DNA from 3 places in the Pseudomonas sp. TCU-HL1 genome. Region 2 is predicted to be linked to each of the others. Evidence: predicted binding sites of a transcription regulator. Region 2 holds the regulator's gene; each other region holds the start of a gene.
The links. Region 2 encodes sigma-54, which starts transcription at its own class of promoters, with help from an activator protein. Its sites were predicted from a motif close to ANTGGCATNNANNTTGCTNT; they were not measured.
Positions count from the first base shown of each region.

Region 1: the regulator sigma-54 is predicted to act here: its motif matches at 2,496-2,515, upstream of THL1_RS00750 (sigma 54-interacting transcriptional regulator).
Region 3: the regulator sigma-54 is predicted to act here: its motif matches at 3,288-3,307, upstream of THL1_RS07460 (ammonium transporter).

Region 1 covers NZ_CP015992.1:160,641-165,413, reverse strand. Annotated here, with positions in the region: gene madM (malonate transporter subunit MadM) at 1-686, shown strand, start outside; gene THL1_RS00760 (LysR family transcriptional regulator) at 738-1,655, opposite strand; gene THL1_RS00755 (RBBP9/YdeN family alpha/beta hydrolase) at 1,870-2,451, shown strand; gene THL1_RS00750 (sigma 54-interacting transcriptional regulator) at 2,659-3,579, shown strand; partial or broken gene THL1_RS28625 (TonB-dependent siderophore receptor) at 3,796-4,043, opposite strand; gene THL1_RS00745 (GGDEF domain-containing protein) at 4,040-4,773, opposite strand, start outside.
Region 2 covers NZ_CP015992.1:1,161,468-1,166,240, forward strand. Annotated here, with positions in the region: gene THL1_RS05345 (HPr family phosphocarrier protein) at 1-51, opposite strand, end outside; gene rapZ (RNase adapter RapZ) at 68-925, opposite strand; gene ptsN (PTS IIA-like nitrogen regulatory protein PtsN) at 935-1,399, opposite strand; gene hpf (ribosome hibernation-promoting factor, HPF/YfiA family) at 1,416-1,724, opposite strand; gene THL1_RS05365 (RNA polymerase factor sigma-54) at 1,810-3,306, opposite strand; gene lptB (LPS export ABC transporter ATP-binding protein) at 3,455-4,180, opposite strand; gene lptA (lipopolysaccharide transport periplasmic protein LptA) at 4,180-4,716, opposite strand; gene lptC (LPS export ABC transporter periplasmic protein LptC) at 4,703-4,773, opposite strand, start outside.
Region 3 covers NZ_CP015992.1:1,605,091-1,609,863, reverse strand. Annotated here, with positions in the region: partial or broken gene THL1_RS31165 (methyl-accepting chemotaxis protein) at 1-823, shown strand, start outside; gene THL1_RS07470 (DMT family transporter) at 1,000-1,341, opposite strand; gene THL1_RS07465 (P-II family nitrogen regulator) at 1,484-1,822, opposite strand; gene THL1_RS07460 (ammonium transporter) at 1,834-3,153, opposite strand; gene THL1_RS07455 (FMN-binding glutamate synthase family protein) at 3,671-4,773, opposite strand, start outside.

The sequences.
Region 1 (4,773 bases), 1.0 Mb from region 2:
TGTCGGTCCTGCTGTCGAAGTACCTCACCTTCGGCCGCGTGCATGGCTCGGCCATTGCCATCGTCATCGGCCTGGTGCTGGCCTGGGTCGGTGGCACCATCACCGGCGGGCAGAAGGGGCTGGCGGACATGGCGCTGTTCTCCGGCATCGGCCTGATGGGCGGGGCCATGTTGCGTGACTTCGCCATCGTCGCCACCGCCTTCGAGGTACAGGCCACCGAAGCCCGCAAGGCCGGGATGATCGGCGCCGTGTCGCTGCTGTTGGGTACGGTACTGCCCTTCATCGTCGGGGCATCGGTGGCCTGGGCGTTCGGCTATCGCGATGCGGTGAGCATGACCACCATTGGCGCCGGTGCGGTGACCTACATCGTCGGGCCGGTGACCGGTGCGGCGATCGGTGCCAGCTCGGAGGTGATGGCGCTGTCCATCGCCACGGGCCTGATCAAGGCGATCATCGTGATGGTCTTCACCCCGGTGTCGGCGCGCTTGCTCGGCCTCGACAACCCGCGTTCGGCGATGGTCTTCGGCGGCCTGGCCGGTACCGTTTCCGGCGTGACTGCGGGGCTTGCCGCGACTGACCGGCGCCTGGTGCCCTACGGTGCGCTGACCGCGACCTTCCACACTGGCCTGGGTTGCCTGATGGGGCCATCGATTCTCTACTTCTGCGTGCGCGGCCTGGTGGGCTGAATCGCCCCTTCGCACCAGACGCCCCGGCTGAAAGGCCGGGGCGTTTTTGCTTCAGCCTTCGTTGCGCAGGCTGTACATCCGGCATTCGGCGACCAGCGCCAGCAGGTTCGGGTCGCGCTCGCGGGCCTTCAGGAACACCACGCCTATGTGCTGTTGCAGGCGATAGCGTTCGCGCAGGCGGATCAGCTTGACCCGGTTTTCATAGACTGCCGCGATGCGCCCGGGCAGCAGCGCATAACCCACGCCGGAACTGACCATGCTGAGCAGGGTGAAGATGTCGTTCACCTGCATCGCCACCTTGGGCTCGAAGCCGGCCTGCTGGAACACCCGCGCGCCGTCGCGGTGGGTGGCGAAGCCCTGGGTGAGGGTGATGAAGGTGGAGTCGGCCAGGTCCGCAAGGTCGACTTCCTGCTGGTCGGCGAAAGGCGAATCGGTAGGCACGGCGAGGAAGATATCGTCGGAGAACAGCGGCAGTTGCTCGCAATCCGGATCAGTCACGCTCTCGTCGAGGGAGACGAGGATCGCGTCCAGCTCCAGGTTCTTCAGGCGATAGAGCAGGTCGACGTTGGAACCGAGGGTGAGGTCGATGTTCAGCTCGCTGCGTCGCAGCTTCAGGCCCATCACCAGTTGCGGCACGGTCTTCACCGTCAGCGAATAGAGCGCGCCGAGCTTGAAGCGCTCGGCGGAGAAACCGGCCGCCTCGCGGGTCAGGCGGACCATCTCGACGGCGTCCTGGATCAGCTTCTGCGCCTTCTCTTCCAGCACGTAGGCGCTTTCCAGCGGCGTGAGGTTGCGCCCCTCGTGCTTGAACAGCGGGCAGCGCAGGGCGCTCTCCAGGGAGTGGATGGCGCGGTGCACGCTGACGTTGCTGGTGTTCAGTTCGGCCGCCGCGCGCGACAGGTTGCCGCTGCGCATGAAAGCGAGAAAGGTCTCCAGCTTCTTCAGGGTCAGTTCTTCGTCGATCTGCATGGGCGGCTGACTGCCTTCATCGCGTTTGTGGGATGGGTATCGCTCCGCTCGCGGAACGCCGCCCGGCCCATCCTACAGGGGGGCCGTTGCGCTGCGGAGGCGACCTTTAGTGAATAAGCTAATAATGCATAAGCAAATGAATTCTTATTCCTTAACAGATATATGTTGAGCGCCTAGACTGCCCAGCATTGAAATTCAGCAAGGAGGGCTCGCCATGCGCAGCCAGGCCATTCGTTACCTGATCCTGCCGGGATGGCAGGGCTCGCCGGAGGAGCATTGGCAAAGCCATTGGCAGCGCTCGCTGCCCAATGCCAGCCGGGTCGAGCAGGCCGACTGGGACACCCCGGACCGTGCGTCCTGGGTGGCGGCGCTGGAGCGCGCCATCGATGCCGAGCGCACCCCGGCCATCCTTATCGCCCACAGCCTGGGTTGCGTGACGGTGGCCCACTGGGCCGCCCAGTCCGACCCGGATGTCCTGCGCCGCGTACGTGGCGCGCTGCTGGTGGCCCCGGCGGATGTCCAGCGTCCCGGTTGTCCGGAGCCGCTCAAGGGCTTCGCGCCGATTCCGCGTGACCAGTTGCCCTTCCCCAGCCTGCTGGTGGGCTCGGACAACGACCACGCCGCGAGCCCCGCGCGGGCCATGGAAATGGCCCGCGACTGGGGTTCGGAAGCGGCCATCCTCACCGGCGCCGGACACATCAACGTGAAGTCCGGGCATCACCGCTGGGAGCAGGGCTTCGCCCACCTCTATCGCCTGCAGGGTCGCGTCGAGGAGTCCGCCCGTAAACGCGCCTGAGAAACTGTTCAGGATCGGCTGCGCGTCGGAATAACTACGTTGAGAATGGCTTCGGGCTTGCTCATTTACAGCTCGTAAACTCCGCGCCCGCAGCCATTCTCGCCTTGTTCTTCTCTAGCTCGCGCGAACCTGAACGGTTTCTGGTTTTTTAACGCAACACGCCAGGGTCCGCTGCTTCGCAGCCTGGGCCCGGCGGGAGATTTCGCCATGAGCAAGGAAAACCCCGGTCAACCGCTGCTGACCTTCGCCGACGCCGATCGCAGCCCCCTGAGCATCCGTGCCCGTGCGCTGGTGTTCGTCGACGAACGTTCGCGCCAGCTGCGCGAGGAGGTCGATCAGCTCGCCCCGAGCACGCTGCCTGTACTGATCCAGGGCGAGACAGGCACCGGCAAGGAGCTGCTGGCGCGGCAAATCCATCGTTCCAGCGACCGCCCTGGCCTGTTCGTGGCGGTGAGTTGCAGCGCCATCAGCAAGGCTTACGCCGAGGCGGAGCTGTTCGGTCACGCTGCCGGCGCCCACAGCGGCTCGGCCAGCAGCCGTGCCGGCTGGTTCGGTTCGGCCAATGGCGGAACGCTCTACCTGGATGAGATCGGCGACCTGCCATTGCCTCTGCAGGCCAAGCTGCTGGCAGCACTGGAAAGTCGCGAGGTGATCCGTGTCGGTGCCCATCAGCCGACACCGGTGGATGTGCGCCTGGTGGCTGCCACCAGCATTGACCTGGTCCAGGCGGTGCGCGCCGGCAAGTTCAACGAACGGCTCTACCAGTACCTGGACGAGGGGCGAGTGGAGCTGCCGCCGCTGCGCGAACGGCCGGCCGATATCCTGCCGCTGGCCGAGTACTTCCTCGGTATCTACGCCCAACGCCTGGACCTGCCGTTGCCCCTGATCAGTCCCACCGCACAGGCTGCGCTGGAGGCTTATCCCTGGCCGGGCAATACCCGTGAACTGGAGAACAGCGTGCATTTCGCCCTGCTGGTCAGCGAAGGCGACGAGATCCTGCCGCAGCACCTGAACCTGCCGCCCCTGCCGGGCTATGCCCAGCTCGCCGTGCAGCTGCGCCGGCTGGCGGCCAACGACGAAGAGCGCGACCACCTGCGCCAGCTATTCGCCGAGGTGCTGGCAGGGTAGCCATGGGCTTCGCGGGTGGACCACGCTCCATCGGTCCACCTTTCGGAGTGTCGGAGGACGCCGTTGGTGGATGTGAAAATCGACATCCACCCTTGAAAACAAACGCCCAGCATGTAGGGGGATCACGCTCCACCGATCATCCATCGGGGCCCAGCATTACGCCGCTGGTGAATATGAAGGGTGGTATCCACCCGAAAAACAAGCGCCCCCGCGCAGTCAGAACTCCAGCGTGGTCGACAGCTGCACCTGCCGTGGGGCGCCAATGGACACGAAGAGCGTGTTCACCGAGGAGCTGTAGTAGGTCTTGCCGAAGAGGTTCTTCACGTTGAACTGCACCTTGAGGCGGCTCTCGCCCTGGGGCGTTTCGTCGCTGCGAAGGCGTCGGCCACGGTGTAGCTGTCCAGGTCAAAGCTGTTCTCCGCGTCGCCGGCACGCTGGCCCAGATAGCGGGCGCCGGAACTCAGTCCGCAAGCACGATCTGGTTCTTCCCGCCGCGCTTGGCCTGGTACATGGCTGCGTCGGCGCGGGCGTAAAGGCTATCGAGGCTACCGTCGTCGCGCAGGCTGGCCAGGCCCTGGCTGACGGTGACGCCGAAGCTGCTGCCGTCGACGGTGAAGCCCAGACGCTGCACTTCCCGCTGCAGGCGCTCGGCGATCTGCCAAGCCAGGTCCGGCGGACAACCGGGCAGCAGGGCGGCGAACTCTTCACCCCCGATGCGGCCGAACAGGTCGCCCCGGCGCAGGGCATTGGCGCCGCACTGCGCGATGCGTTGCAACACCTGGTCACCCACCTGGTGGCCATGGGTATCGTTGATCTTCTTGAAGTCATCGACGTCCAGCAGGATGAACGCCAGGGGGCTGCCGAACTGTAGGGAATGGTCGAACTCGCGCTGGGCGCATTCGAAGAAGTGCCGGCGGTTGCTGCTCTTGGTCAGCACATCGGTGGTGGCCAGGCGGTGCAGTTCGCCTTCCAGCTGTTTCTTCTCGGTGATGTCTTCGGCGATGCCGACCACGATGGTCGGCTGCCCTTCCCCGCCCTGCTGGCTGACGAAACACTTGTCGCTGACCCAGCGAAGCTGGCCATCGGCGCGCAGGATGCGGTACTCGCGGGCCTCGATGGCGCCCTTCTCCAGCACGTCGGCGAAGCTCTTGGCGGCGTAGTCGAGGTCATCGGGGTAGATGCAATTGCGCCACT
Region 2 (4,773 bases):
ACGGGCATGCAGGCCGAGCTTGTTGATGATGGTGATCTCGCAGGCTGGCATCGCGTTTTCAATCCTTCTAACTGAGGTCGCGGTGGCGAACCTGGACATTCTTCAAACTGGGTTTCAGGGTCGAGCCGAGACGTTCGGCGATGTACACCGAGCGGTGGTGCCCACCGGTACAGCCGATGGCGATGGTGACATAGGCGCGGTTGCTGGCGGCGAAGCGCGGTAGCCATTTGCTCAGGTAGCCGAGGATATCCTGATACATCTCCTCGACATCCGGCTGGGCGGCGAGGTACTCGGCGACGGCCGGTTCCAGCCCTGAGTGTTCGCGCAGCTCAGGTTTCCAGTAAGGGTTGGGCAGGCAGCGCACGTCGAATACCAGGTCGGCATCCACAGGCATACCGCGCTTGAAGCCGAACGACTCTATCAGGAACGCCGTACCGGGCTCTGGCTGGTTCAGCAGGCGCAACTTGATGCTGTCGCGCAGTTGATAGAGGTTGAGATGCGTCGTGTCGATCTTCAGGTCGGCGAGATCGGCGATAGGGGCCAGCAGGACCTCTTCGTCGCGAATGGCCTCGGCGAGGGAGCGATTGTCATTGGTCAGCGGGTGGCGCCGACGCGTTTCGGAGAATCGCTTGAGCAGGGTGTCGTGCTCGGCATCGAGGTACAGCACATCGCACTTGATATGGCGATTGCGCGCTTCCACGAGGAGTTCGGGAAAGCGCTGTAGCTGGCTGGGCAGGTTGCGCGCGTCGATGGAGACGGCAACCTTGGGCTCTATCAGTTCGGTGTGCAGCAAGGCCTTCTCGGCCAGCTCGGGAAGCAGGCCGGCCGGCAGGTTGTCGATGCAGTAGAAACCGTGGTCCTCGAGTACGTCGAGGGCGGTGCTCTTGCCCGACCCGGAGCGGCCGCTGACGATGATCAGGCGCATGCAGGAGCCCTAGCGTCCGCTCTGCACGTCCACGACCACCTGGTAGAGGCTGGTGCTGTCGGGAGCCTGGCGCAGTCGCTCGCGCACATCGCTGCGGTCGAGCATGCTGGCGATCTGGCGGAGCAGTTCAAGGTGCTCATCGGTGGCGGCTTCCGGGACCAGGAGGACGAACAGGAGGTCAACCGGGGCGCCGTCGATGGCGTCGAAATCGACGGGGGCGTCGAGCCGGAGCACTGCGCTGATGGGCGAAGTGCAGCCGGTGAGGCGACAGTGGGGGATGGCGATGCCATTGCCGAAGCCGGTAGAGCCGAGCTTCTCCCGCGATACCAGGCTTTCGAAGATGTCCTGGTTGTCGAGGTCGGGAAGGTCACGGGCGACCAGCTTGGCGATCTGTTCCAGAACGCGTTTCTTGCTGCCTCCCGGCACGTTCACCAGGGAACGGCCGGGGGTCAGGATTTGCTCGAGTCGAATCATAGGGAGGGGAAGAGTGTCAGCGGGCCGTGGCGCCCTGCTGGCGATTCAACTGCTTTTCCTTGTGTTTGATCAGTTGGCGGTCGAGTTTGTCAGTGAGCAGGTCGATGGCGGCGTACATGTCTTCATGTTCCGCATTGGCCACGACCTCCCCGCCGGCGATGTGCAAGGTGGCTTCGATTTTCTGCTTCAGCTTCTCGACCTCCATGATGACTTGCACATTGGTGATCTTGTCGAAGTGGCGCTCCAGTCGGCCAAGTTTCTCGCCGACATAATCGCGCAGGGCGTCGGTCACATCCAGTTGATGTCCACTGATGTTGACTTGCATACCGCTTTCTCCTTATTGCCCGTGTATATAGAGACAGGCTAACGGGCCTGCCACCGGAACACTTTGGCGTGGGTCAATTTCCGCGTCACATCAGTCGCTTTCGTTCGCTGGAAGGGGCTATCCCCAGGGACTCGCGATACTTGGCTACTGTACGACGGGCCACTTGAATGCCCTGTGCTTCCAGTAAACCAGCGATCTTGCTGTCGCTCAACGGCTTTTTCGGATTTTCCGCTGCGACCAGTTTCTTGAGGATGGCGCGGATCGCGGTAGACGAGCATTCGCCGCCTTCCGAGGTACTGACGTGGCTGGAGAAGAAGTACTTCAGCTCGTAGATTCCACGGGGCGTGTGCATGTATTTCTGCGTGGTCACGCGCGAGATGGTGGACTCGTGCATGCCAACGGCTTCGGCGATGTCGTGCAACACCAGGGGCTTCATCGCCTCTTCGCCGTATTCCAGGAAGCCGCGCTGGTGCTCGACGATCTGGGTGGCGACTTTCATCAGCGTTTCGTTGCGGCTTTGCAGGCTCTTGATGAACCAGCGCGCTTCCTGCAACTGATTGCGCATGAAGGTGTTGTCGGCGCTGGAGTCTGCGCGACGGACGAAGCCGGCATAGTGCGGGTTGACCCGCAGGCGCGGCACCGCTTCCTGGTTCAGTTCGACGAGCCAGCGTTCGTTGTGCTTGCGGACGATGACGTCCGGAACCACGTACTCGGGCTCACTGGCTTCGATCTGCGATCCGGGGCGCGGGTTGAGGGCCTGGATCAGTTCGATGATCTGACGCAGTTCGTCTTCCTTGACCTTCATGCGCCGCATCAGTTGGCTGTAATCGCGGCTGCCGAGCAGGTCCAGGTAGTCGCCGGCCAGGCGCAGGGCTTCGCTCAACCAGGGCGTACTCGGGGGCAATTGGCGCAGCTGCAGGATTAGGCATTCGCGCAGGTCGCGGGCTCCGATGCCGGCGGGCTCGAACTGCTGGATGCGGTGCAGCACGACTTCGATTTCATCCAGCTCGATGCCAAGTTCCGGATCGAAGGCGTCGGCGACTTCGGTCAGGGACTCTTCGAGGTAGCCGTCGTTGTTGATGCAGTCGATGAGGGTGACCGCGATCAGGCGGTCGGTATCGGACATGGGTGCCAGGTTGAGCTGCCAGAGCAGGTGGCTCTGCAGGCTCTCGCCGACCGAAGTGCGCGAGGTGAAGTCCCACTCGTCATCGTCGTTGCTCGGCAGACTGCTGGCGCTGGTCTGGTAGACGTCTTCCCAGGCGGTATCGACAGGGAGCTCGCTGGGGATGCGTTCGTGCCATTCGCCATCTTCCATGGCCTCGGCATTGGACTCGACGCTGGACTCCTGGAAGCTCACTTCCTGGCTGCCGGGGTTGGGCAGTTGGTCGCCTTCGGCCATCGGGTCGGAGGTGTCGAAGTCGTCGCCATCCTCCTGCCGCTCCAGCATAGGGTTCGACTCCAGCGCTTCCTGGATTTCCTGCTGGAGGTCCAGGGTGGAGAGTTGGAGTAGGCGGATGGCCTGTTGCAGCTGCGGGGTCATCGTCAGCTGCTGGCCCATCTTGAGGACTAGCGATGGTTTCATGGCAGAGGGCTTAGCACCTTATTCGCCGGCGCTCACGCGCCATCCACTACAGGGCGCCGGAAGCGCCACCAGGAAGCAAATTATATGCCTGACCTTGAAGGATTTTCCTAGGTCCCGCAACCCGTCTCGTAGGCGAAAGCGCGGGTGACTACAGGCGGAACTCGTGGCCCAGGTAGACTTCCTTCACCAATTGGTTGGCCAGGATGGCTTCGGCATCGCCTTCGGCGATCAGTTGTCCGTCACTGACAATGTAGGCGGTTTCGCAGATGTCGAGGGTCTCGCGGACGTTGTGGTCGGTGATGAGCACACCGATTCCCTTGGCCTTGAGGTGGTGGATGATCTGTTTGATGTCGCCGACGGAAATCGGGTCCACACCCGCGAAGGGTTCGTCCAGCAGGATGAATTTGGGCGCGGTGGCCAGGGCGCGGGCAATCTCCACGCGGCGGCGTTCACCGCCCGAGAGGCTCATGCCGAGGCTGTCGCGAATGTGGCTGATGTGGAACTCCTGCAGCAGGCTTTCCAGCTCCTTGCGGCGTTCGGCCCGGTCGAGGTCCTTGCGGGTCTCGAGGATGGCCATGATGTTGTCCGCCACGCTGAGCTTGCGGAAGATCGAAGCTTCCTGCGGCAAGTAGCCGATGCCGGCGCGGGCACGGCCGTGCATGGGCTGGTGGGTGACATCCTGCTGGTCGATCAGGACGCGGCCCTGGTCGGCCTTGACCAGGCCGACGATCATGTAGAAGCAGGTGGTCTTGCCCGCGCCGTTGGGGCCGAGAAGGCCGACGATCTGACCGCTGTCGATCGACAGGCTGACGTCGCGTACCACCTGGCGGCTCTTGTAGCTCTTGGCCAGGTGCTGGGCTTTGAGAGTCGCCATTACTGTGCTTTCTGCTCTTTCTTCTTCGGCTGGATGACCATGTCGATCCGCGGACGCGGAGTGCTGACATTGGCGCCGGTGGCGCGGCCTGCATTAACGATCTGGCGCTGGGTGTCGTAGACGATCTTCTCGCCTTCGAAGGTATTGCCTTCCTGGATCACCTTGGCTTGGTCGAGCAGGATGATGCGCTCGTTGGCGGCGAAGTACTGGATGGTCAGGCCATAGGCCTTGACGATTTCCTTGTCTTCCGCGGGCTTCTGCTCGTAGTACGCAGGCTTGCCGACCGAGGTGAAGACCTCGACATCGCCGTTTGCATCCTGGGTGATGGTGACGGTGTCGCCAGTGATTTTCAGGGTGCCCTGGGTGATCACCACGCTGCCGCGATAGACCGCGACGCCCTGTTTGTCATCGAGCTCGGCGCTGTCGGCCTGGACGCGGATCGGTTGCTCGCGGTCCGTGGGCAGCGCCCAGGCGGCAGCACTTCCGAGTGCGGTGCCCAGGCTGAGCAACAGGGGGAGGGTATTAACGAACCTCATGCTGGCCTCTTACGTTGGACAGCAGGAGCATCCTGCCGTCATTCAAGTACGCTTTCA
Region 3 (4,773 bases), 440 kb from region 2:
CTGGCGTGAACTGCAGCACATCCGCCAGCACACCGAGCGGCAAGCGCCGTCACCCTGTAGTGCCAATGAGTACGCCGAGTTGAACCGGCGACTGGCCCAGGCCGAACAGCAGGACACGCGGTTGCGCGGTGAACTGGAGGAGTACCGGCAACGTCTGGCGGCCCTGGAGGCCGAACGGGAAACGTGGGACAAGGAACGCGAGGTGTGGGACCTGACCAAACGCACCCTCACCGAAGGCTGCTGGGCGATGAACGTGGTGAACGGCGACCCCGACCATCCGCAGAACGTGATCCGCTGGTCCGAGCAGTTCCGCGAACTCATCGGCTACAAGCGCGAGGAGTTTCCCGATGGCTGGGACAGCTACTTCGGCGTGGCCAACCCGGACGATCTCAAGGAGGTCATGAAGACCTTCAACGCTTCGATGGCGGACAGCAGCGGCGACGGTTTCTATGCGGTGGAGTACCGCATGCGCCACAAGACCCGTGGCGAAGTCTGGTTCCGCGAACGCGGCCGCTGCCTGCGCGACAGCCGAGGCCGGTTGCTCTATGTCACCGGTGCGGTGCGCGAGATCAGTGACGAGAAGACCGCCGCCAGCCTGCACGAACGCGAACAGGCGAACATCCAGACCACCTATGGCCAGATCGCCCAGGTGGCCGGGGTGATACGTGGCATCGCCGAACAGACCAACCTGCTGGCGCTCAACGCCGCCATTGAAGCGGCCCGAGCAGGTGAACAAGGGCGCGGTTTCGCGGTGGTGGCGGACGAGGTACGCAACCTGGCGCGGCGGACCCAGGAATCGGTGCAGCAGATTCAGGCGATGCTGCGGCAGCAAAGCTGAGGAAACGAACCAATTTCAGGCATATTGCCTGGAAAACGATTGGAAACGGGGCATTGCGGCAATGGCAGGGTGGGCCGCGTGGCGCCATCATCGAATACGGCGAATGAGTGCATTCATCATCAGCCCACCCCACCGGCCAGGGATTTGGCGCCGGCCTGCGCCTACGCCACCTGCGCGCCTCCCACCATCTTCAGGCCGACGATGCCGCCGATTATCATCGCCAGGCACAGGCCGCGCATCGGGCCCAGTTGTTCTCCCAGAAACAGAGTGCCGTAGGCCACGGTGCCGAGGGTGCCGATGCCCACCCACACCGCATAGGCCAGGCCCAGCGGCAGCTCGCGTACGGCCAGGCTCAACAGATAGATGCTCAGCAGCAGGAAGAACCCGCAATACAGGCTCGGCCAGAGCCGTGTGAATCCATCCGTGCGCGGGATGATCGAGGCGTAGAGCACCTCACAGAGTCCCGCCAGGACCAGGAATCCCCATCCATTCAACCACGCCATCCTTCACGCCTCCTTCTCGAACACAAGCTGGTGCGCGCGGCGCCCCCTACCCTTCCGCAGTAGGGTGCACTGTGCGCACCGCTTTCCCGGCTCCAATGAAAGCGCCGACGCAAGGCGTCGGCGCAGGGGTACAACCGTCAACTCACAGGGCGTCTTCGCCCATCTCGCCGGTGCGTATCCGCACCACGCTTTCCAGTTCCTGAACGAACAGCTTGCCGTCGCCGATCTTGCCGGTGTAGGCCGCCTTGAGAATGGCGTCCATGGCGGCCTGGCACAGCGCGTCGCCGACTACGATTTCCAGCTTGACCTTGGGCAGCAGTTCCACCACGTACTCGGCGCCCCGGTATATTTCCGAGTGGCCCTTCTGCCGGCCGTAGCCCTTGACCTCGGTCACGGTCACGCCGTTGACGCCGGCCTCGGTCAGCGCTTCGCGCACGTCGTCCAGGCGGAAGGGTTTGATGATTGCGGTAATGAGTTTCATGGCGGCGATCCTCAGCTCGAGTACTTGTAGCCGACTTCGCCGTGGGCGGTGAGGTCCAGCCCATCTACCTCGGCCGCCTCCTCAACCCGTAGCCCGCTGCACAGCGCGGAAGCCACCTTGAAGGCGATCAGGCTGGTCACGGCCGAGAAGCCGATGCTGAACAGGATCGCGCCACCGTTGACCAGCAACTGGTCGAACAGGTCGCGGCCTTCGGGGAAGCCCTGGCCACCGATGGCGGTGAGGGCGAACACCGGGGTCAGCAAGCCGCCGAGGATGCCGGCCACGCCATGCACGCCGAACACATCGAAGGCATCATCCAGGCCGATCATCGGCTTGAGCTTGTCCACCGACCAGACACACACCGGGCCGGCGATCAGGCCCAGCAGGATGGCGCCCATGGGGCCGACATAACCGCAGGCCGGGGTAATCGCCACCAGGCCGGCGATGGCTCCAGACACCGCGCCGAACAGGCTTGGACGACCACGGTGCTGCCACTCCACCAGCATCCAGCCCAGCGCACCGGCGCAGCTGGCGAGCATGGTGTTGACCATTACCAGCATGGCGAAGCCGTTGGCGGCCAGCGCGCAACCGCCGCAGAAGCCCAGCCAGCCCACCCACAGCAGCGAGCCACCGGTGAGCGTCATGGTCATGTTGTGCGGAGCGATCGCCGGGGTGCCGAAGCCGCGACGGCGTCCCAGCAGCCAGGCGCCCACCAGGGAGGCGATACCGACGTTCAGGTGCACCACGTTGCCGCCGGCAAAATCCTGCACGCCCAGGTTGAACACCCAGCCACCGCCCCAGGCCATGTGCGCCATGGGGATGTAGTTGATGGTCAGCCACACCGCCATGAACACCATGACCGCGGCGAACTTCATGCGCTCGGCGAAGGCGCCGACGATGATCGCAGGCGTGATGGCGGCGAACAGCAGCATGAACAGGAAGTAGAGGTACTCGGGAATGGTGCCGACCACCGTGTCCTTGGTGACGCCGACCAGGAACAGCTTGTCCAGGCCGCCGATCACCGACTGCAGCGAACCGCCATCGGTGAAGGTCAGGCTGTAGCCATAGAGGGCGAACAGCACCGACATGAGTGAGGCGGTGCAGAACACCTGCATGAGGATCGACAGCACGTTCTTGGTCCGCGCCATGCCGCCGTAGAACAGCGCCAGGCCCGGCAGTGTCATCAGCAGCACCACCAGCGAGCAGAGCGCGACGAACGCGGTGTCGCCGCTATTGATCACAGGTGCTGTTTCCTCCGCATTGGCGGCGAAACTGCCCAACAGAAGGGAAAGGCCCAACATACCGCGGCCCACATGAGAAAACCGGATCATTGCCTGTAGCCTCCAACCGACGGGGATTCGGCCGGCCCGCTGTCGGAGGGGCGAACCGGCGTTCGAGCGCCCCAGGAGGACGAGGCCGGACCAGCACCTTTCTTCCTGCAGGGCAATTTTGTTTCCCCATAGGCATAGCAATTGGCCTGCCAAGGCCAAAGCACGCGCTTACCTTTTCGCTAAGTCGTTGAATGGAAAACGCTTTATTTCGCGGACTGGAGAGGCAAGGGATAGCGATGGCAAGTCAGAACGCATTTTCTTGGTGCGAATTTGATTTTCCTGCCAATCAATAAAGCAATGCGCTCACCAGGACGGTGCCCCGCTGTCCAGTGAGAGCGAATTCATTCGCGAAAGCCGCGTAGCGGCCGTGGATCACGCTTTATCGACCCACCACCGGTGCCCACCGGAAACACCGCCGGTGGAAGTGAAAAGCGACTTCCACCCTACGCGAGGCCCAACCTACAAAAAAGAAAAAGGCCGGCGATCGCTCGCCGGCCTTTATGCATTGCCTTCGGGATCAGTAGCCCTGACCCGGAATCCAGCTGGTGCCAGCCAGGGGCACGCGGGCCATGGCGGCGGCTTCCACGGTCAATGCCACCAGGTCCTCGGGGTCGAGGTTGTGCAGGTGGGACTTGCCGCAGGCACGCGCCATGGTCTGGGCTTCCAGCACCAGCACGCGCAGGTAGTTGGCCAGGCGGCGGCCGGCCTCCACCGGGTCCAGGCGCTTGGACAGCTCCGGGTCCTGGGTGGTGATACCGGCCGGGTCGCGGCCGTTCTGCCAGTCGTCGTAGTAGCCGGCGGCCGAACCGATCTTCTTCAGTTCCTCATCCAGGCGCGGGTGGTTGTCGCCCAGCGCCACCAGGGCGGCAGTGCCGATAGCGACGGCGTCGGCACCCAGGGCCATGGCCTTGGCCACGTCGGCACCGTTGCGAATGCCGCCGGAGACGATCAGCTGCACCTTGCGGTGCATGCCCATCTCCTGCAGGGCCTGCACGGCTTGCGGGATGGCCGGGAGGATCGGGATGCCTACGTGTTCGATGAACACTTCCTGGGTGGCGGCGGTGCCACCCTGCATGCCGTCGAGGACGATCACGTCGGCACCGGCTTTCACCGCCAGCTTGACGTCGTAGTACGGACGGCTGGCGCCGATCTTCACGTAGATGGGTTTTTCCCAGTCGGTGATCTCACGCAGCTCGGCGATCTTGATCGCCAGGTCGTCCGGGCCGGTCCAGTCGGGGTGACGGCAGGCGCTGCGCTGGTCGACGCCGATGGGCAGGGTGCGCATGCCGGCGACGCGCTCGGTGACTTTCATGCCCAGCAGCATGCCACCGCCGCCCGGCTTGGCGCCCTGGCCGAGGACGATCTCGATGGCATCGGCCTTGCGCAGGTCGTCGGGGTTCATGCCGTAGCGGGACGGCAGGTACTGGTAGACCAGGTGCTGCGACTGGCCGCGCTCTTCCGGGGTCATGCCGCCGTCGCCGGTAGTGGTGCTGGTACCGGCGATGCTGGCGCCACGGCCGAGGGCTTCCTTGGCGTTGGCGGACAGCGCGCCGAAGCTCATGCCGGCGATGGTCACCGGGATTTTCAGGTGGATCGGTTTCTTGGCGAAGCGGGTGCCGA